Regions from separate parts of the Arthrobacter sp. B1I2 genome, predicted to be linked through region 2. Evidence: predicted binding sites of a transcription regulator. Region 2 holds the regulator's gene; each other region holds the start of a gene.
What was found. Region 2 encodes HrcA, which represses chaperone genes, less so after heat shock. Its sites were predicted from a motif close to TTNGCACTCGNNNNNNNCGAGTGCNAA; they were not measured.
Positions count from the first base shown of each region.

Region 1 (7,141 bases), 710 kb from region 2:
CTGGTCCCCCGCCACGGGAGCGAGAATCTCCGTCGGTTCAATTCGCGCACTCTACGCGGCGACCAATTTCGAGGACGGCGTCCTCGGCTACCCGACTACAGACGAAGTGGGTGGCCTCAAGAACGGCGGCGTTTACCAGAACTATGAAGGCGGAGCCATTCTTTGGTCACCATCCAGCGGGGCCAATTTCTGTGGGACCGATTCGGGAGAAGTGGGCTTCTACAGGCTTTGAAGGCGGCCGCTTGGGGTACCCGACCACGGACGTCGTCTTTGGCCTGAAGGAAGGCGGCGCCTACCAGAGCTACCAAGGCGGAGCCATCATCTGGACGCCTTCCTATGGGCCCCGGGTCTCTGTGGGTGCAATTCGGGATGTCTGGGCGTCCACGGGCTTTGAGCATGGCACCCTCGGCTACCCAACCAGTGATGAATACGCCGTTCCCGGCGGCGTTGCCCAGAATTACCAGGGCGGCGTGATTACCTCCACGGCTGCAGGAACGTTCGTGGTGAACGGGGCTATCTTCCAGAAATACGATGCGATGGGCCGCGCCCTGGGTTATCCCGCGAGCCGGCAGACGGGAATCAAAGACGGCGGTGTCTACCAGAACTTCCAGTACGGGTCCCTCCTGTGGTCACCCGCTACCGGCGCCCATGTTTCCGCCGGAGCCACCCGTGGCGCCTGGGCCCTTACAGGCTTCGAAAACGGCTACCTCGGCTACCCCACCGGCGACGAAATTTCCGTCGCCGGCGGGGTGACGCAGACTTATCAGGGCGGGGCCATCTACTGGACGGCAGGCCTCGGCGCCTACTCCATGGCAGCTGACTACAATGCCAAGTTCGAAACTGTTGGCGGCCTGTCTGCCCTTGGTTTTCCAGCGACTAACCGGGTCACCGGCCTGAAGGACGGCGGCGCGTACACCAACTTCCAGAAGGGCGCGCTTATCTCCAGTCCGGCAACAGGAGTTCATCTGTCCACCGGCGCGACGCGCGACGCATGGGCGGGCACCGGCTTCGAAGGGGGCAGGCTCGGCTACCCGACGACTGACAACTACGTCACCGCCGACGGCAGCACAGTCCAGGACTTCCAGGGCGGCAGGATCACGATCTCCAAGGATGGGACCGCAAGAATCGAGTAAGGGGCCGCGTGGCGCGCAGGATCTTCTCTGGGTCGCCGGTGCCTGATCCGTGAAAACCAGGCGCCGGCCGGGGGCGGTCCGTGCGCATAGCCCCCCGGCCAGGGCCGCTCAAGACGCACCACAAGGCAAAAGGTGGGTGGGCGGTGTGAATCTTGTGGAGCTAAGGAGATTCGAACTCCTGACCTCTTCGATGCGAACGAAGCGCTCTACCAACTGAGCTATAGCCCCGGAAGTGCCCGCAACCTGCGATGTACTCCAGGCGGGTGCGGAACCGGTGTCCCTAGGCTACAAATTTTCCGGTCCCAATGCCAATTGACGCGCTGACCATCCGATGAGGCGCCAAAGCACCCCGACGCAACCCTAGGCGCGGCGGCGCTGAAGGACGTCGTCGAGATTGCTGAGCGCAGTCTGTGCCTTCGTCATCTGCTGCGCTTCGGCGGCCTCTGCCGCCGGTGCCCCGGCAGCCCCCTGCTTCAGGGATGGCTTGCCGACCGCTTTGGGTGCCTCGGGAAGTTCAAGCGGCTCGGGCTCAGGACGCTTCGCCTTGGCCGCCTCCACGTAAACGGGTTTTGGGACTTCCACCGGCTCCCAGGGGGTGCCCGCGGGAGTGGTTTCCACGGCCGCTGCAGCGCTGGTGTCACCGGCAGCGACGGCGACGGCGAGGGCTGCTTCACGGAGTTCCGCGACAGTCAGCCGCTTGATTTTGGTCTGGCCTGCCTCAGCGTCGAAGAGCGGGCTTTCCGGCCGCATCGGGGCAGCCTCGGGCTTCGGAGGAATGGCTTCGGCGGGGTCCGGGCGGCGTGCCGGCGCACTCATGGCCGAGCGGAACGCCGCATCGACTTTGGCCTTGCGGTCGCGGACAGCGAGGAAACGCAGCAGCGCTACCGACGCAACGGTCAGCACCGTGCACAGGAGCGGAAGAGCCGGCGAGCCAACGCCGAATGCAGCCAGGACACCCGAGATGAAGGCCGTGACCAGGGAGAGCAGCCCCACAAGGGCCAAAGCCGTCCGTCCATAGCGGATGCGGAACCGGGCTGGAGACGGGGTGCTGGCAGCGCCGGCAGCGGATGCCGGGCTCTTCCTGGATTCCATGGCTTTCTCCTGCTGGGCGGCGACGTTCAAGACCAGGCCGGCGTGCGGGTCCGGCCCCTCATCGGCGGGGGCGTCTGCAAGGAACTCACCGGCGGGCTGGAACTGGTGCCTGCGGTTCCGGAGGACGTAAGGGGCAACCCATACAATCCAGAGCGCGACGGCAACCACGAGGATCACTGAGCTGCTAAGGGGGAAGTCCACACTCAAAACCGTATGAGCATCATGCCTGCTCAGGCCGCATTACCCGCGGTGTGTCGTGGCCCCGCTGGCAAACCGTTGGATTTATGACCGGCGGGAAGCCAACCAGGGACCCAGCAGCCCCTCCGGGACTTCTTCCGAGGTGAGGGCGAACGAACGGTGGTCAGCCCATTTGCCGTTGATGTGGAGGAATCGGGGCCGGTACCCCTCGTCCCGGAACCCCAGCTTCTCCACCACCCGCAGGCTGGGGCCGTTCTCGGGCCGGATGTTGATTTCCATCCGGTGCAGGCCAAGGGTTCTGAAGCAGTGGTCAGTCACCAAAGCCACGGAGGTGGGGGCTATCCCCCGCCCTGCCCTCGCCTGATCCACCCAGTACCCAAGGGTGGCCATCATGGCTGAACCCCAGACAATTGAAGACACCGTCAGCTGGCCCACTATAGCGGGGCTCCTGAGGCCCGGCCTCCGCTCTGTAATGAGGAAGGGCAGCGCGGTGGCCTGGCCGGCCTGCACCTTGAGCGACCGGACCATGTGCCGGTAATCGGGGAGCCGGCCGCCGGGGTCCGGGTTGGAGGCCTCCCATGGCTGCAGCCACTCGCTGTTCCGCGAGCGCACCTCCATCCATTCGTTCTTGTCGCGGTACCGGATGGGCCGCAGGACCAGGTCGCCGCATTCCAGGGAGACCGGCCAGATGGGACCACTGCGCACGGCGCTACCGGGAAAGGTCCGCAGTGAAACCCGGAAGCCATTCGCGCAGGCCCGGGCCCAGGTCATCGCTGTCGATGGCCAACTGGATGCAGGCCTTGAGGTAGCTGAGCTTGTCCCCGGTGTCGTAGCGCCGGCCTCGGAACACGACGCCGTACACGCCGTACCCCTCAGCGTCACCGGTGGCAAGTTCCTGGAGGGCATCCGTCAACTGGATTTCCCCTCCCCGCCCCGGCCCGGTGTGCTCGAGGACGCCGAAAACGGCGGGGTGCAGGACATAACGCCCGATCAGGGCAAGGTTGGACGGCGCTTCCTCCGGGGACGGCTTCTCCACCAACCGGTTGACGCGGACGTAGTCTTCGCCGTCGATCGCCTGCACGTCTGCGCAGCCGTAGGCGCTGATCTGCGAGGGCTCCACTTCAATGAGGGCCACGACGGACCCTCCGGTCTTGGCATGGACGTCAATCATTGTGCTGAGCAGTTCGTCGCGGGCGTCAATCAGGTCATCACCCAGCAGTACAGCAAAGGCTTCCTCGCCCACATGCTGCTTTGCACGGAGCACCGCATGGCCAAGACCATGGGGGTCGCCTTGCCGGACGTAGTGGATGTCGCCCAGCTGGCTGGCCGCCTGGACGGACGCAAGTTTCTCTATGTCCCCTTTGTCCTTCAGGGTGGATTCGAGGGACGGCACCCGGTCGAAGTGGTCTTCCAGGGCCCGCTTGTTGCGGCCCGTAATCATCAGCACATCATTGAGGCCCACGTGGACGGCTTCCTCCACCACGTACTGGATGGCAGGCTTGTCCACGACGGGCAGCATTTCCTTCGGCATCGCCTTGGTGGCAGGCAGGAACCTGGTGCCCAGGCCCGCTGCGGGAATGACGGCTTTGCGGACTCTGGGGTTACTGGTGTTCACCGGTCTAATCTAACGTCAGCGTCAAGCATTTCAGTAACCACCGGCGGGGCAGGCCCACGTCTGGAGGGAAAAGCCCCGGAATGCCGGGCAACGCAGGAAGGACACCATGCTGCAGGAGACGAACGCGGTCAAGGACGACATCCGGGCCACCCACCGGCGGCGCCGGGCAACCCTGACGCCGGCGCAACTGGAAGTGGCCGGCGCTGCCCTGGCAGCTCACGGGGAAGCGTGGGCAACGGCGGTCACAGGGAACCGCCCCGGGATAGCCTGCGTGTATCTTGGCGTGGGACATGAACCGCCCACGTTGCCCCTGATTCACGCCCTGCATCGCAGCGGGCAAAAGGTGCTGCTTCCGGTATGCGAACCCGGCCGCGAGCTGAGCTGGGTGTTCTGGACGCCGGACACCGGCTTCGAGCGCAGCAGATATGCGCCGATCCTGGAACCTGCAGGCCTCCGGCACGGGCCGGAGACGGCCGGCGGTGCAGCAATGCTTTTCATTCCGGCTACGGCCGTGGACCTCGCGGGCAACAGAATCGGCCAGGGCGGCGGGTACTACGACAAATTCCTGGGGCACCTTGCCACGGCAGGGAAGGAAATTCCGCTGGCCGCTGTTATCTACGACGACGAATTGCTGCCCGCAGGCCGGATTCCGGCTGAGGAGTTCGACCGGCCGGTCCCGGCCGTCCTGGCTCCGTCCGGTTACCGGCCGCTGGCGGGCGGCGCCTGATCCCGGAGCTCCCGGGCACAGTGATAGAATTAGCACTCAGGCCCTGCGACTGCTAATGGTTTACCAGATGGCAGCACGGGACCTCTCGTTTGCCCAAGAGGAGGAGCACCAGTGCCAACATATGCTTACGCCTGCAAGGATTGCGGCCACGCCTTCGACATCGTCCAGTCGTTCTCGGACAGCAGCCTGACGTCCTGCCCTGAATGCCAGGGCACGTTGCGCAAGAAGTTCAACAGCGTCGGCGTCGTCTTCAAGGGTTCAGGTTTCTACCGCACGGACTCCCGCGATTCCAAAGGCAGCGCCGTCTCCCCGGCACCAGCCGCCACTCCGGCTGCGCCCGCTGCTGCCCCCGCCGCTTCGGCGCCGGCAGCCGCAGCCAGCTAAGCAGCCCAGGTCATTACGACGGCGGCCGGCGCGTTCCAGCGTCCGGACGCCTTTGTCCACATAGCCGCCGTCCTGGCTCCCCAGCCGCGTCGGCTTTGATTAGCGTGGGCGCATGCCCATACTTCCCCGCCGCCGCGATGGCCTTCGGTTTCCCACGAATTTCCGAAGTGCCAGCAGTACCCGCAAGGTTGGCCGCCGCCCCGGAAAGCGTCCCCTGCGCCTCCGGGTTGCCGGCTGGTTAAGCCGGAACCGCCGCCTCGCCGCGGCCTTGCTTCTAAGTGCGGCTGCGGCCATTACCGTCCAGCAGATCACTCCTGCCCCACTGTCCACCGTCACCGCCCTGGCCGCTGCACGGGACCTGCCCGCCGGAACTGCGGTGACCGAAGCAGATCTGGCCCGCGTGCAAGTGCCGCCCGGGATGGTGGCCGATGGCTTTCTCCGGGAAGGCGCCGCAGCGGCAGGCAAGCAGTTGGCCGCGCCGCTGCGCAAGGGCCAGCTCCTTACCGACGCGCAGCTGCTGGGCCCCGGGCTTCTGGCGGGCACACCTCCCGGTTCGGCCGCGGTTCCACTGCGGATGGCAGATGCCTCATCCATCCAGCTGGTCTCCCCCGGCCAGTTGGTCAATGTGGTGCTGACATCCGCCAATGGATTCGACCAGCAGGGCCCCTCTGAAGTGCTGGCGTCTGCCGTCCCGGTGCTGTGGACCTCGAACAAGGGCGCGCAGAGCGGACAGTGGCTGGGTACCACGGAGACAGACGGCCTGATCGTGGTGGCAGCCAACGCCGAACAATCCTCACGCCTGGCCGGAGCCTCCACCGAGGGCAAACTGTTCTTCGTCCTGGTCGGGCCGCCCTAACCCGCGGGCACAAGCCGTAGGGCACAAATGCCGGCGCCGCTAGTCCCAGGCACTAACCCCGGCGCATCGACCCGGGGCAGGGCCGATTCGGCCCGGCGGCGGTCAGCCCCAGTGCGGCGGCTTCTGTTCCTTCAACCAGTTGTCGTGGTTCTCGTCCCGATCGCCCCAACTGCGGGCGTCGTCTTCCGCCGCCTTGCTCGGGAGGAGCTCTTCGGTACCACCTGTAGCGGGCCGGGCAGCCGGGGCAGGTGCCGTGGAGTCCGCAGAATCGGCCCCCTCGGTTCCGGGTTCCAGCTTCCCGTTCCTGTTCTCGTCCATGTTGTCGTTCGGGCGCATATCTTCCTCGGGCCTGTCTTCCTCCGGGCTGTTATCGGCAGTCGTGGGAGCCGCTTCCTTGGTGGCGGGGGCACCGGCCCGCCTGCCCTGGCCGTCCTGGCCTGTGCTGTTCTGGCCCGTGCTGTTCTGGCCCGTGCTGTTCTGGCCTGTGCTGTTCTGGCCCGTGGGGTCATCGTTCGTGCTGTTGTGGCCCGCACTGTTGTGGCTTGAGCCGGAACCGGAGACGTCTTCCCCAGCCCCCTGCCGGTTTCCACCGTCGTCCTGACGGCGGTTCCCGCCATCGCTGTTTCGGTGCCCGCCGGCGTCCCGGGGCAGGTAGGAAACACCGGCAGGCGGTTCGTCGATCCCATGCAGATCGTGATTGAAATCGTCGTCAAGGAACCCGGCGGACGACGCGCTCCGGGCCGGCAGCACCATCTTTTCAAGGCCCAGGTACCCGGCAATGCGGTCGGCGCAGGATGAGGGGTCGGTGAAAACCTCGATGGTCCACAGCGGCATGTACCGCCAGCCCAGGCGTTCAAGCAGTTGCGGGCGCAGCCGGCTGCGTTCGCGGACGCTCATGGTGCGGTATTGCCCCGTGCCGTCGGACTCGATGGCCACCGGCCGCGGGAGATCCGCGTCGTCCTGGCCCATGGTGTTCAGGGGGTCCGCCGCGGCAACAACGTCGATTGCGCCGTCGTACTGGTGCCAGACCCTTGCGCCGCGCGCACGCAGCCGGTCCCCCAGGTCTGCCACCAGGGGGTCCGCTCCGAGCGCCTGCTCGCTGGCGGCGGCACGGGACGCGGGAGTGCCGAGGTCCG
Region 1 is NZ_JAUSYC010000001.1:2,410,519-2,417,659, reverse strand. It holds gene QFZ57_RS11325 (hypothetical protein) at 1-232, shown strand, start outside; gene QFZ57_RS11320 (LGFP repeat-containing protein) at 243-1,133, shown strand; tRNA gene QFZ57_RS11315 (tRNA-Ala) at 1,289-1,361, opposite strand; gene QFZ57_RS11310 (hypothetical protein) at 1,494-2,402, opposite strand; gene QFZ57_RS11305 (GNAT family N-acetyltransferase) at 2,508-3,128, opposite strand; gene galU (UTP--glucose-1-phosphate uridylyltransferase GalU) at 3,133-4,038, opposite strand; gene QFZ57_RS11295 (5-formyltetrahydrofolate cyclo-ligase) at 4,145-4,765, shown strand; gene QFZ57_RS11290 (FmdB family zinc ribbon protein) at 4,877-5,149, shown strand; gene QFZ57_RS11285 (RcpC/CpaB family pilus assembly protein) at 5,262-6,005, shown strand; gene QFZ57_RS11280 (AAA family ATPase) at 6,108-7,141, opposite strand, start outside.
Region 1: QFZ57_RS11290 (FmdB family zinc ribbon protein) is a predicted target of HrcA. The motif match lies at 4,795-4,821, and genes of this name have one in related genera.

Region 2 (7,141 bases):
AATCGGTGTCAGCTCCCCGGAACCCACACCCTCCAAGGGTCTCGGCGTCGGCGAAGTGGGCTACCTGATTACCGGTGTGAAGGACGTGCGGCAGTCCAAGGTGGGCGACACCGTCACCAACCTGGCCAAGCCGGCCGCCCAGTCGCTTCCCGGGTATGCCGACGCCAAGCCCATGGTGTTCTCCGGCCTGTATCCGCTGGATGGTGCCGATTACCCGGTACTTCGTGACGCCCTCGAAAAGCTCATGCTCAATGACGCCGCGCTGGTGTACGAACCTGAGACCTCGGCTGCGCTGGGCTTCGGCTTCCGCGTGGGCTTCCTGGGACTCCTGCACCTTGAGATCACCCGGGAACGCCTGGAGCGCGAATACAATCTCGACCTCATCTCCACCGCACCGAACGTGGAGTACGAGGTGACGCTGGAGGACAAGAAGGTGGTCCGGGTGACGAACCCCAGCGAGTATCCAACCGGCAAGATCGCCGAGGTACGTGAACCCATGGTGTCCGCCACCATCCTGGCTCCCAACGAATTCGTCGGCGCCATCATGGAACTGTGCCAGGCGCGCCGCGGCGTCCTGGGCGGCATGGACTACCTTTCGGAGGACCGGGTCGAAATCCGCTACCGCCTGCCGCTTGCCGAGATCGTGTTCGATTTCTTCGACATCCTGAAGTCGAAAACCCGGGGCTACGGCTCCCTGGACTGGAAAGCCGACGGTGAGCAGGTTGCCGACCTGGTTAAGGTCGACATCATGCTCCAGGGCGAACAGGTGGATGCCTTCAGCGCCATCACCCACAGGGACAAGGCATACGCCTATGGCGTGATGATGACAGGCAAGCTGCGCGAACTCATCCCGCGGCAGCAGTTCGAGGTGCCCATCCAGGCAGCCATCGGTTCCAGGATCATCGCCCGCGAAAGCATCCGGGCCATCCGCAAGGATGTGCTGGCCAAATGCTACGGCGGTGACATCTCGCGTAAGCGCAAGCTGCTGGAGAAGCAAAAAGAAGGCAAGAAGCGCATGAAGATGGTGGGCACTGTGGAGGTGCCGCAGGAGGCGTTTATCGCCGCCCTCACCACCGACGAATCGAAGGACAAGGCCAAGAAGAAGTGACCACCGCGCAGCGGGGGACCCGCTGATGCCCAGCGTACTTCCCCTCGGTGACCCGGCGCCGTCGGACGGTTTGCTGCCTGCCCAGGCAGTGGACGGTGCGGCGGACCGGGCGTTCGGTTTGTACGTCCATATTCCGTTTTGCGCCGTGCGCTGCGGCTACTGCGACTTCAACACCTACACCGCCACGGAACTGGGCGGCGGAGCGTCGCAGGACGCGTACGCGCAGACCGCGGTATCGGAAGTGTCCCTGGCGGCCACGGTGCTGGAACGTTCCGGTCTGCCGGCGCGTAAGCTCAGCACGGTCTTCTTTGGCGGCGGCACGCCAACTCTGCTGCCCGCGGATGACCTCGCCATGATCCTCCGCGCTGCCATCGGGCAGTGGGGCATTGAGGACGGCGCTGAGGTCACCACCGAAGCCAACCCGGATTCAGTCACCCCCGAGTCCCTGGCCGTCCTCAAAGAGGCCGGCTTCACCAGGGTCTCATTCGGCATGCAGTCCGCGGTTCCGCACGTCCTCAAGGTCCTGGACCGCACCCACACCCCCAGCCGGGTGCCGCAGGTGGTGCAGTGGGCGCGGGAAGCGGGACTGGCTGTCAGCCTGGACCTGATTTACGGGACGCCGGGGGAGTCCCTGGCGGACTGGCGCTTCTCCCTGGAAACCGCGCTCTCCTACGAGCCGGACCACATCAGTGCGTACGCGCTGATCGTTGAGGACGGCACCAAGCTGGCAGCGCAGATGCGCCGTGGCGAGGTCCCGGGAATTGACGACGACGACCACGCCGACAAGTACGAGCTCGCAGACCAGCTGATCACCGAAGCCGGACTTGGCTGGTACGAGGTCAGCAACTGGGCGCGGACTGCCGAACAGGCCTGCCGCCACAACCTCGCCTACTGGCGGGGCGACGACTGGTGGGGGATAGGACCCGGCGCCCACTCGCACATGGGCGGGGTGCGCTGGTGGAACGTCAAGCACCCGTCCGCCTACGCGAACCGGTTGATGCAGGGGCTTTCACCGGCCGCCGGCAGGGAAACCCTGGACGCGGAAACCAGGAACATGGAGCGGGTCATGCTCGAAGCGCGCCTGGAGTCGGGTCTTGAGGTGTCAACGCTTAGTGCCGGGGGACGGCACCAGGTGGCCGGGCTCATTGCGGACGGCCTGGTGGATCCTGCTGCCGCCTTCCGGGGCCGCCTGGTCCTGACCCTCAAAGGCAGGCTCCTGGCAGACGCAGTGGTCCGCCGCATCCTGCCGGACTAGCGCCGGTGGGGCGCTACTTAATCCAGCGCAGGTTGTACTGGTAGCGGTGCGGCTGGCCGCGGTTGACGTGGATCCCTGCTGCCACGGAGAAGCACGTGAGCGCCACCCAGATCAGTGTGGCAATGACCGCGAAGATGTTTCCCACGTAGGGGATGAACACCAGGATGTTGGCCAGAACGGCGGCGATGGTGGGCGGCAGGCTGAAGTTCAGCGCTTCCTTGGATTCCTGGGCGGTGAACGGCCCGCGGTCACGGAAGATCAGATAGATCAGCAGCGAGGGGATGCATCCCAGGATCCCGCCGAAGTGCGCGAGCGTCGCCCACTGGCGGTCTTCGCTGGCAGTCAGCGGCAGGGCGTTGGCGGGGACGCCATGGTACTCGGAACGGCCCTGGCCGTCCCTGTGATCACGTGCGTTTTCTGCCACAGTCTGTTCCTTCGGAGGTGCAAGTGTTGCTGACTTTGAATACCGGCGCGGTGCGCAGTGCCTGCGCTGGACAACTTCCCTGCACAGTGCACTGCAGTACCAAGAATACTGGGTTTTAGGCTGGTGCCCGCCCTCAGGGCACGGTGAGGAAATCGATGACTTCCTCAACCCTGCCCAGCAGCGACGCTTCGAGGTCCGCGTAGGTGCGCACGGCGCCCAGCAGTTTCTGCCACCCCAGCCCGATGTCCTCCTTGGTCGCGTGGGGCCAGCCGAAGGCTTTCAGGATCCCGGTCTTCCAGTCCTGCCCGCGGGGTACGGCAGGCCATCTGTCGATGCCCAGGACGGCCGGCCGGATCGCCTGCCAGACGTCCACATAGGGGTGTCCAACGATCAGGACGTTCCCGGCGGCACCCGGGGAAGCCATGACGGCGTCTGCGATGCGGGACTCCTTGGAATCAGGAACCAAGTGGTCCACCAGTACACCAAGCCGCCTGCCGGGCCCGGGCCTGAACTCCGCAACGGCCGCGGCGAGGTCGTCAATCCCGTGCAGGGGTTCAACGACGATGCCTTCCACCCGCAGGTCGTCTCCCCAGACTTTTTCCACCAGTTCGGCGTCGTGCTTGCCTTCCACCCAGATCCGGCTGGCCTTGGCCACCCGGGCGCGCTGGCCGGCCACCCGCACCGAGCCGGAAGCCGTCCTGCCGGCCGCCGCACCGGCAGCAGACCGTGGCGCGGGGGGCATCAGCCGGATGGGCCGGCCGTCAAGGAGGAAGCCGAACCCAAGCCGGAAGGAACGGGACTTTCCCCGTCGGTCCTCAAGGGCCACCACATGCATGCCGCCGGATTTCTCTACCCGGGTGACGGCACCCACCCAGCCGGACTGCACTTCCTCGAGCACCATGCCGCGCTCCACAGGGACCTCCGGCAGTTCCGTCCGCGCGGGAGCGGATATGCCGCGTGGGCCCCAGTTCTGGTAATCCATGGAATCGATCCGCCTAGCGCTAGCTCCTCAGCCCCGGAATTTCGCCCGGAGCGGTACCAATGCTAACAACGGGCCAAGGCATAATAGACTGTTAGCACTTAGGCATGTCGAGTGCTAACCCTGGGTTGCATCGGGCGGGGCATGCGCCCCGAACCATGGATGGAGGTGGAGAGTGAGCGAGCCACGCAAGCTGGAAGTACTGCGGGCCATCGTTGAGGACTACGTCCACTCCCGCGAGCCGGTCGGGTCGAAGGCCCTGGTGGAGCGGCATCACCTTGGGGTTTCCAGCGCCACCATCCGCAACGACATGGCCGCCCTGGAGGATGAGGGACTGATCACCGCCCCGCATACCAGTGCCGGCCGGATTCCCACGGACAAGGGCTACCGGCTTTTTGTCGACCAGATCTCGGCCGTCAAGCCCCTGTCGGCGGCCGAGCGCCGCGCCATCCAGTCCCTGCTCGAAGGCGCGGACGACCTCGACGACGTGCTGGAGCGCACCGTCCGGCTGCTCTCGCAGCTGACCAACCAGGTGGCCGTGGTCCAGTACCCGCATTTGAGCAGGGCGCTTGTCCGCCACATCGAATTCGTCCTGTTGGCCCCCCGCAAGGTCCTCGTGGTCCTGATCGCGAACAGCGGCAAGGTGGAGCAGCGGGTGTTCGACGTCGGGCAGGACCTAGGCGACGACGCCCTGGCTGAACTGCGCACCCGGTTCCTGGGTTCACTGGGGGGAACGCCGCTGAGCCAGTTGGCCCAGGCGCTTCCCGCCGTCGTGGCCGCAACGCCCCACCCGCAGCGGCAAGCGGCGCACGCGCTGGCGGTCGGACTGGAGGGCTTGGCGCAGAACAGCCGGGAAGACAGGATGGTCATGGCCGGGACCGCAAACCTCGCCAGGTCCAACGTGGACTTTCCGCTCAGTATCGGCCCGGTGCTGGAGGCGCTTGAGGAGCAGGTGGTGATGCTGCGGCTGCTAAGCGAAATGGCCCAGGACCCCCGCGGCGTCGCTGTCAGCATCGGAAGGGAGAACCCGTACGACGGCCTTGCCGAGGCCTCCGTGGTGGCCACCGGTTACGGTCCGGGCAGCGCCGCGAAAGTAGGGATTCTCGGGCCCACCCGGATGGACTATCCCACCACCATGGCCGCCGTCAGGGCCGTGGCCCGTTACCTTTCCAGGATTTTGGGGCCCTGACTCTTCGCCGCCGGAGTTTGTTCCGGCCGGGAAACAAGAGCTGGGCCGCCCAACTGAACGCAGTACAACAAGGAAGAGACACGAACTTTGAGCAGCCACTATGACGTCCTTGGAGTCTCACCCGAAGCTACGGGCGAAGAGATCAAAAAGGCCTACCGCAAACTGGCCCGCACCCTGCACCCGGACGTAAATCCCGGTGCGGACGCCTCAGAACGCTTCAAGGCAGTAACTCACGCCTACGAGGTACTTTCCGATCCCCAAAAACGCCGGATCTATGACACCACCGGCAATGAGAACGGCACCGACAACGGCTTCGGCGGAGCAGGCTACGCGGGCCAGGGGTTTGCGTTCCAGGACATCTTCGACACTTTCTTCGGAGCCGGCGGCACGTCCGGTCCCGCTTCCCGCGTACGCCGCGGCCAGGATGCACTCATCAGCGTCCGGATCGACCTCCGGGATGCCGTGTTCGGCGTGAACAAGAAACTCGAAGTGGACACCGCGGTCGTCTGCCCCACCTGTGACGGATCCTGCTGCCGCCCCGGCACCCACCCCGAACGCTGCGACATCTGCGGCGGCAGCGGCCAGGTCCAGCGCGCTGTGCGCTCCATCCTCGGCCAGGTCATGACGGCAGCCCCCTGCGGCACCTGCGAAGGTTTCGGCACGGTCATCAAGGATCCCTGCAACGAATGCAGCGGCCAGGGCCGCATCCGCAGCCGCCGTTCGCTGACCATCAAGGTTCCCGCCGGTGTTGCCACCGGAACCCGGATCCAGCTCTCCGGACAGGGCGAAGCCGGCCCCGCGGGCGGTCCGGCCGGTGACCTGTACGTGGAAATCCGCGTCAACAACGACGCCACCTACGTGCGGGAAGGCGATGACCTGCACGCCACCCTGCACATCCCCATGACGGCGGCTGCCCTGGGCACGGATGTCAGCCTGGAAACCTTCGACGGCACCCAGGAGATCGACGTCAAGCCCGGAACCCAGTCCGGGGAAATTATCACCTTGCGCGGACTCGGTGTCACCCACCTCAGGGGATACGGCCGCGGTGACCTGAAGGTCCATCTCCAGGTGGATACTCCGGCCAGGCTGGACCCGGCCCAGGAGGACCTCCTGCGCGAACTCGCCAAGCTCCGCGGTGAACAAATCACCGAGGGCAGGCTCGCTGCCAGCGGCGGCATGTTCGCCAAGCTCCGGGACCGGCTCGGTAACCTGTAGCGGTGAGCAACCCCGTCTTCTTCACATCCCCCGGTTCGCTGGGTGGCGTGGCTGCCGGCCAGCTCTTTGTCCTCGAAGGGGCGGAGGCGAGGCATGCGGTCACCGTCAAGCGGCTTTCTCCCGGTGAGGCGGTGGACATTGTCGACGGCGCCGGCACCCGCATGACAGGAAAGGTGGTCTCCGCTGCCCCTTCCGGTCTCGAGGTGGAGTGCGGGAGCCTGACGGTGGAAGACAGGCCGGACGTGCGGCTGGTGCTGGTGCAGGCCCTGGCCAAGGGCGACCGCGACGAGCTGGCCATTGAAACAGCCACCGAACTGGGCATCGATGCTGTCATACCCTGGCAGTCCGAACGGTCCATCGTCCGCTGGAAGGGCGACCGGGCCGCCCGGGCACACGCCAAGTGGGAATCTTCCGTCGCCGCAGCCGCCAAACAGGCGCGGCGGGCCTGGATTCCCGAGGTGCGTCCTGCTGTCGAGACGGCGGGGCTGTCCGCTGCTGTCGAGGCGGCGGACCTTGCTGTCGTCCTGCATGAAGACGCCGTGCGTCCGCTGCGCACTGTCCTTGAAGGATGGCAGGGGAACGCCGGCACCGGGCCCCGTGAGATCCTGCTGATCGTCGGCCCGGAGGGCGGCATCAGTCCGCGCGAGGTAACCAAACTCTGTGATAAAGGCGCCGTGACCGCGCTGTTGGGCCGCCATGTCCTGCGGTCCTCCACGGCCGGGCCGGCCGCCGTCGTGCTTTCCAGCGACGTCCTTGGCCGCTGGGAGCCTAGCGGACCTTAAAAGACCTGGTGTCCTCGTTCCGGTCCGGCTCCCCTCCGGAACCGGCCTGCGCCACCCGCAGCTCGTAGTCGCCCGGCGGCAGGTTAAGGGCCAGGGTGAAGACGCCGGCCTGCCCCTGCTCAGTGCCTGCCGTGGCTTCACCGGACAGGAAGGGAGCTTTGCTGCCGCTGCTTGGAGCCTGCAGGATCT
Region 2 is NZ_JAUSYC010000001.1:3,119,348-3,126,488, forward strand. It holds gene lepA (translation elongation factor 4) at 1-1,108, shown strand, start outside; gene hemW (radical SAM family heme chaperone HemW) at 1,134-2,363, shown strand; gene QFZ57_RS14555 (DUF4870 domain-containing protein) at 2,377-2,787, opposite strand; gene QFZ57_RS14560 (DUF3097 family protein) at 2,921-3,769, opposite strand; gene hrcA (heat-inducible transcriptional repressor HrcA) at 3,942-4,955, shown strand; gene dnaJ (molecular chaperone DnaJ) at 5,043-6,170, shown strand; gene QFZ57_RS14575 (16S rRNA (uracil(1498)-N(3))-methyltransferase) at 6,173-6,952, shown strand; gene QFZ57_RS14580 (GerMN domain-containing protein) at 6,939-7,141, opposite strand, start outside.

Region 3 (7,141 bases), 740 kb from region 2:
TGAACTGGAAGGGCAAGCCTGCCGTGGGAAGCTGCTGGAACATCAGTGCCCGCTGGGAAGCGTAACCGGTGTCCTCGCCGCCCCAGAACGGGCTGGAAGCGGAGAGCGCCTGGAAGTGCGGGAAGTAGTTGACCAGGCCGTCCAGGACCGGAAGGGCCTTGTCCCGGCGGTCCAGCCCCACGTGCACGTGGACGCCGTAAATGACCATCTGCCGGCCCCACCACTGGGTCCGGTCAATGAGTTTGGCGTATCGGGCCTTGTCCGTCACGGGCTGCAGCTGCGGCGGGCTGAACGGGTGGCTGCCGGCGCAGAACAGCTCCACGCCCATGGGATCGGTGATCTCGCGGACGGCGGCCACAGACCGGTTGAGGTCTTCCTTGGCCTCGGCGGCTGTCTCGCAGATGCCGGTGACCAGTTCCACCGTGTTCAGCAGCAGTTCCTGTTTGATGTGCGGGTGTTCGTCGTCTTCATTGAGTTCGGGGTGGCGGGAGGCCACGCCGCGGAGCACCTGGTTGGCAACGGAAGCAAGCTCGCCCGTTTTTCCGTCCACCAGGGCAAGCTCCCACTCAACACCGAGGGTTGACTGCCTCGATGACGCGAAGTCGATCTTCACACGTTTCCTTACTGTCCGGTTTGCCGCTGGCTGAAGCCGCTCACAGGCTGCTGCCGGCAGGCGAACGGGTGGTTCAAGTCTAGTGCAGGGGTAGCATCGTATTGATGGCCCCGTTCCTGCTGCGTCACAGTCCTGCCAAAACCAGGCCCGCCAAATCCTTCCCCCTCATCCTGGCCCTGTCAGCCATGGCCTTGGCTTCCTGCACCGCCTCCCCAAGTGCCGCGCCGACGTCGTCCGCGCCGCCCACCGGGGCCCCTTCCCCGTCAGCAAGTACGACGACGGCGCCTCCCGCCGCTGCTCCCTCACCTGACGCAGGTTCCCGGCCGCTGGGGTGGGGCCCGGAACAGCGGGACCAGGACGCCGCCGTGGCCGCCGTGGCAGCCATGACTCCGGAGGAGAAGGCCGGGCAGGTGCTGCTCCCGTTCTTCACGGGCAACCAGGTGGAGGCCCATGCCGCGCTCATCCAGCGGCTGCACCTGGCAGGATCCATCATCATGGGCGACAACGTGCCACGTGACCCGCAGGGACAGGTGGACGTTGCAGCCATGGGCGCCGTAAACCAGCGGCTGCAGCAGGCGGTTGCTGCCGGCGGCCGGCGCTGGCCGGGAATCATCAGCGTGGACCAGGAAGGCGGCGCCGTGGCACGCCTTGGTGCGCCCCTCACCGAATGGCCCACGCCCATGAGCTACGGCGCAGCCAACAACCCGGCCCTGACCCGCCAGGCAGGGAAGGGCCTGGCTGCGGAGCTGGTGCCGCTGGGTTTCGACCTCGACTTCGCACCCGATACGGACGTGACCATCGGTCCCGGCGACCCCACCATCGGTGCGCGCTCCATGTCCGCGGATCCGGCAACCGCGGCAGCCCACGGAGTCGCCTTCTCCGAGGGCATGCTGGACGCCGGTGTGCTCCCCACCGTCAAGCATTTTCCCGGACACGGCTCGGTAACCACCGATTCCCACGTCAGCCTGCCCGTCCAGCCCGCCGGCATCGAGCAGCTGCGGGGCAGGGACTGGAAACCCTTCGAGGCCGCGGTCGCCGCCGGGCTTCCCATCGTCATGACCGGGCACATCGCCGTGCCCGCGCTGGAGCCCGGCGTCCCGGCGTCGCTCTCGGCGCCCAGCTATGCGGCCCTGCGGAGCCTGGGCTTCAAAGGCGTGGCCGTGACGGACGCCCTCAATATGGGTGCCGTGGACAAGCAGTATCCAGCCGGAACGGCCGCGGTGAAGGCGCTGGCCGCCGGTGCGGACCTGCTGCTGATGCCGGCGGACGTGGAGCAGGCGCACGCCGCCATCCTCCAGGCCCTGGCTGCCGGCACCCTTCCCGCTGCCCGGCTGGATGAAGCCGCGCAGCGGGTGGCCACAATGATGATCTGGCATGCCCGCGCCGCGCCGCCTGCCGGAACAGCGGGCGCAGGTGCTGCGGCCGGAAGCGGTGCCGCGTTGTCAGCCCAGGTCTCGGCATCGGCCGTCACGGTTGTTTCGGGTCCCTGCAGCGGACCCCTGGCGCCCGGTTCGGTGCGCGTCGCCGGCGGGGGCCCGGGGGACCGGGAGCGTTTCGAAGCCGCCGCCGCGCGTGCCGGTCTGACCCTTGGGTCGGGCCCGGTGGTGAACCTCATCGGCTTCGGCGGGAGACCGGCGGGAGGGGACATCGCCGTGGCCCTGGATGCCCCCTGGCCGCTCCAGGGCGCCACCGCTCCGGTCAAGCTGGCGCTGTACGGCCGCACCGACACCGCCTTCGATGCGTTGGCCGCCCTGCTGGCAGGGAAAGCGCCCGCACCCGGGAAGCTGCCCGCCGCCGTCGGACCTTTCCCCGCGGGAACCGGCTGCCCCTGACCGCGAAGGAAGGGAAGTACGCGTTTAATGGTCAGGTGCCCATTCTGAATAAAGACATGACCCTCTGCATCTCGCTCTCTGCCCGGCCCAGCAACAACGGGACCCGGTTCCACAACCACCTGTACGGGCAGCTGGACCTGAACTGGATCTATAAGGCGTTCGCGCCCACCAACCTGGAACAGGCCATCGCCGGGGTCCGCGGCCTGGGCATCCGCGGCTGCGCCATCTCCATGCCCTACAAGGAAGACGTGATCGCGCTGGTGGATGAGATGGACCCGTCAGCCAAGGCCATCGACTCGGTGAATACCATCGTGAACACCGACGGCCACCTCAAGGCCTACAACACCGACTACACGGCCATCGAACAGCTGCTGGCGTCCAATGAGGTCCCCACGGACTATTCCGTGCTGGTCCAGGGGGCGGGCGGCATGGCGAAGGCCACAGTTGCTGCCCTCCGGGACGCCGGCTTCAAGGACGTCACCGTCATCGCCCGGAACGAGGCTGCGGGGCGCGCGCTCGCGGACCAGTACGGCTTCCAGTGGCGTGCAGCGCTCGACGGCGGCACGGCGGACCTGATCATCAACGTCACCCCCATCGGGATGGCCGGCGGTATGGCGGGAGGGATGGCCGGCGGCGCCGAAGCGGACAGCCTGTCCTTCCCCAAGGAGGCGGTGGCCGCGGCCAAGGTGGTGTTCGACGTCGTCGCCCTGCCAGCCGAGACGCCGCTGATCAAGGCGGCGCGGGCAGCAGGGAAACCGGTAATCACCGGCGCGGAAGTAGCCACCATCCAGGCGCTCGAACAGTTTGTGCTTTACACCGGGGTGCGGCCGGGCCCCGAACAGGTGCGTGCCGCCGAGGAGTTCATGCGGGCCCAGTAACGGGTCCTAAGGGAGCTAAACGGGTTCCACCACGATGGCCACCCGGTCCTCGCCGATGCGGGTCAGGACCAGGGTGGCCGTCTTGGCGCCCTTTTTTGCGGCTTTCCCGCCCGTGTTTTTGCCCTGCGGGAGGAGTTGCTTCCGCAGCTCCTCCGGGGTCACCGCCGTACCCCGCTTCTTGATATCCAGCACGGTGATGCCTTCCTGCTTGACCCAGGCCTTGAGCGCCTTGACGTTGTAGGGCATGACCTCCAGCACCTTGTAGGCCCTGGCGAACGGGGTGTCCAGGAGTTCCGGGGCGCAGATATAGGCAATGTGTTCGTCCACCAGGTGCCCGCCGAGCTGCAGCGCCACATCCGCCACCAGCCCGGCGCGGATCACGGCGCCATCGGGTTCGTACAAGTAGCCTTCAACCGGTCCTACCGGCGCGGACGGGCCGGCACCGAAGTCGTCCGCGCTGGTCAGCTCGGCGGGCCCCTGGGAGCCCAGGACAAGGGCGGCGCGGCGGACGCCGGGCCGGCGTACGGCGTTGAACCACAGGGTCACTTCGGTGACGTCCCCGGCCACCGACACCCACTGCGCCTCGCAGCCCGCGGGCACGGAGTCATGCGGCATGCCGGGTCCCATCTTCACGCCCACGGACTTCCCCGAGGCGGCCAGCGACTCCACGAATGACAGCGGCGGGGAAAAGGCTTCAGGATCCCAGAGCCGCTTGGTGCCGGACGTGGAGGTGACCCGGCGTGCGGGATCCAGCCAGACGCCGTCGACCCCGTCCAGCGGAACCGATTCAGCGTTCGCGTGGACCACCGTGGCGTTGGGAAACGGAATGAGGTTCATGGTGGCGCAGGCAGCGGTGGTTTCATCCATCTCCACCGCGGTGACATTGATATCAAGGGACGCCAGGGCCATGGAGTCGGCGCCCAGGCCGCAGCCCAGGTCCGCCACGCGGCTGATCCCGGCAGCAGCAAACCGCTGCGCATGGTGCGCCGCGACATTCAGGCGCGTCGCCTGCTCCAGGCCGGCCTGCGTGAAGAGCATCTGGCGGGCGAACTCGCCGAATTTCGCCTCCGCCCTGGTGCGGAGCCGGGACTGCGTCAGGACTGCGGACACCAGTTCGGCAGGATGGCCGGCCTTCCGGAGTGCGGAGTTGAGCTCAAACGAGTCCTCGTCCCGGTAGGGGCCCAGGGATGCCAGCAGGTCCCAGCCTTCCGGGGTCAACAGCGGTGCAATCCGGTCTTGGGAAATCTGGTCCTGGGGAGCGTGAGCCATGGGTTCCAGCCTAATGGAGGAGCGCGTGCCGGGATGCGGATACTGTGGAATCCATGGATGACAACGCAGCGCCAGGGGATACCGGCGACCACAGGGCCAGGGGCAGCGGTTCGGCCCGGTTTGCCCGTCCCGTCCTGATCGCCGCCTCCGTGGTGGCCGTGGTCTCCATCGCCCTCCTGGTGATCATTTTCCTGCTGGACACGTTCAACGCCACCGTCTATTCCGTGGGCGGCAACGACCTCCAGGACAACACCCAGGAGTCCCGGGACATCCGGGGGCTTTACGACGGCGCCCGGGCGGGGAGTATCTTCTTCCTCGTTGTTGCCCTGCTCGCCGCAGCGGCGGCCGGATGGGTGCTCTACCGGGCACCTAAGCGGGGCGGTGACGCCGAGGGCGGCGAGGACGTGGACTTCGACGACCTGGGCCGTTAAAGCAACACCTCTTCCGCCCGACCGCCCGACCGCCCGACCGTCCGGCCGCCCGCCGTCGTCGCAGTCGTCGTCGTCGTCGGACCAGAAAAGGCGTACGCCCATGACGAAACGTTGGCACTCGCCTTGACCGAGTGCTAACGCTTACATAGAGTCTTCATTAGCACTCTCCCTAGGAGGGTGCTAATACATGAAGAGCTGCCAGCCAGGCTGCTGCCGGCACCGCGACGACGGTTTGCCAGCCACGGCGGAAAGCTTTCCAGTCCACGAATTTGCTGACGTAGAAGGAGAGGTCCGAGTGTCGGTCTCTATTAAGCCTCTTGAGGATCGTATTGTTGTCCGCCCGCTCGAAGCCGAGCAGACCACGGCTTCCGGCCTGGTCATCCCGGACTCCGCACAGGAGAAGCCGCAGGAAGGCGAAGTTGTTGCAGTAGGCCCCGGCCGCTTCGAAGATGGCAACCGCGTTCCTGTTGACGTAGCCGTCGGCGACGTCGTCATCTACTCCAAGTACGGCGGAACCGAAGTCAAGACCGGCGGCACCGAGTACCTCGTGCTGTCCGCCCGCGACGTCCTGGCGATCGTCGTAAAGTAACTCTTCGGATCCCCGTGCCGCCGGCCATGCTCATGCTGGCCGGCAGCGCGGGGTTTCTGTCTTTGAAAGGACAAAACCATGGCAAAGCAGCTTGCGTTTAACGACGCTGCCCGCCGGTCCCTTGAGGCCGGCATCGATAAGCTCGCGAACACCGTCAAGGTGACGCTCGGCCCCCGCGGCCGCAACGTCGTCCTGGACAAGAAGTGGGGTGCCCCCACCATCACGAACGACGGCGTCACCATCGCCCGCGAAGTCGAGCTGGACGACCCCTACGAAAACCTTGGCGCACAGCTGGCCAAGGAAGTAGCCACCAAGACCAACGACGTTGCCGGCGACGGCACCACCACCGCTACGGTCCTGGCCCAGGCCCTGGTCAAGGAAGGCCTGCGCAACGTGGCAGCCGGCGCTGCCCCCGGCCAGATCAAGCGCGGCATCGAGGTTGCGGTTGAAGCCGTTGCCGCCCGCCTGCTGGAGAACGCCCGTCCGGTCGAAGGCACCCAGGTAGCAAACGTTGCCGCCATTTCCGCCCAGAGCGACGAAATCGGCGAGCTCCTCGCCGAGGCTTTCGGCAAGGTGGGCAAGGATGGTGTCATCACCATCGAGGAATCCTCCACCACCCAGACCGAACTGGTCCTCACTGAGGGCATGCAGTTCGACAAGGGCTACCTGTCCCCGTACTTCGTCACTGACGCGGAACGCCAGGAAGCAGTCCTTGAGGATGCACTCATCCTGATCAACCAGGGCAAGATCTCCTCGATCCAGGATTTCCTGCCGCTGCTGGAAAAGGCACTGCAGGCCTCCAAGCCGCTGTTCATCATCGCCGAGGACGTCGAGGGCGAGGCCCTGTCCACGTTGATCGTCAACCGTATCCGCGGCACCCTGAACGTCGTTGCCGTCAAGGCTCCCGGCTTCGGTGACCGCCGCAAGGCCATGCTGCAGGACATCGCCACCCTCACCGGTGCGCAGGTTGTCTCCCCGGAGCTGGGCCTGAGCCTGGACACCGTTGGCCTGGAGGTGCTGGGTACCGCCCGCCGCATCACCGTCACCAAGGACAACACCACCATCGTCGACGGCGCAGGATCAGCCGAGGACGTGGCCGCACGCGTTGCCCAGCTGCGCGCCGAGGTAACCCGCACCGACTCCGACTGGGACCGCGAAAAGCTCCAGGAGCGGCTGGCCAAGCTGGCCGGCGGCATCGGTGTCATCAAGGTGGGTGCCGCAACCGAGGTTGAGCTGAAGGAAAAGAAGCACCGCATCGAGGACGCCGTTTCCTCCACCCGCGCTGCCCTCGAAGAAGGCATCGTGGCCGGCGGTGGCTCCGCCCTGATCCACGCCCTCAAGGCACTGGATGAGGACGCCGCGGTGAACGCCCTCGAAGGCGACGCTGCAGCCGCCGTCGGCATTGTCCGCCGTGCACTGGTGCAGCCGCTGCGCTGGATCGCCCAGAACGCCGGCTTCGACGGTTACGTCGTGACGTCGAAGGTTGCCGACCTTGAGGTCAACAACGGGTTCAACGCCAAGTCCGGCGA
Region 3 is NZ_JAUSYC010000001.1:2,375,073-2,382,213, forward strand. It holds gene QFZ57_RS11145 (glutamate--cysteine ligase) at 1-613, opposite strand, end outside; gene QFZ57_RS11150 (glycoside hydrolase family 3 N-terminal domain-containing protein) at 997-2,445, shown strand; gene QFZ57_RS11155 (shikimate 5-dehydrogenase) at 2,481-3,323, shown strand; gene QFZ57_RS11160 (class I SAM-dependent methyltransferase) at 3,339-4,592, opposite strand; gene QFZ57_RS11165 (hypothetical protein) at 4,646-5,023, shown strand; gene groES (co-chaperone GroES) at 5,319-5,612, shown strand; gene groL (chaperonin GroEL) at 5,691-7,141, shown strand, end outside.
Region 3: groES (co-chaperone GroES) is a predicted target of HrcA. The motif match lies at 5,135-5,161, and genes of this name have one in related genera.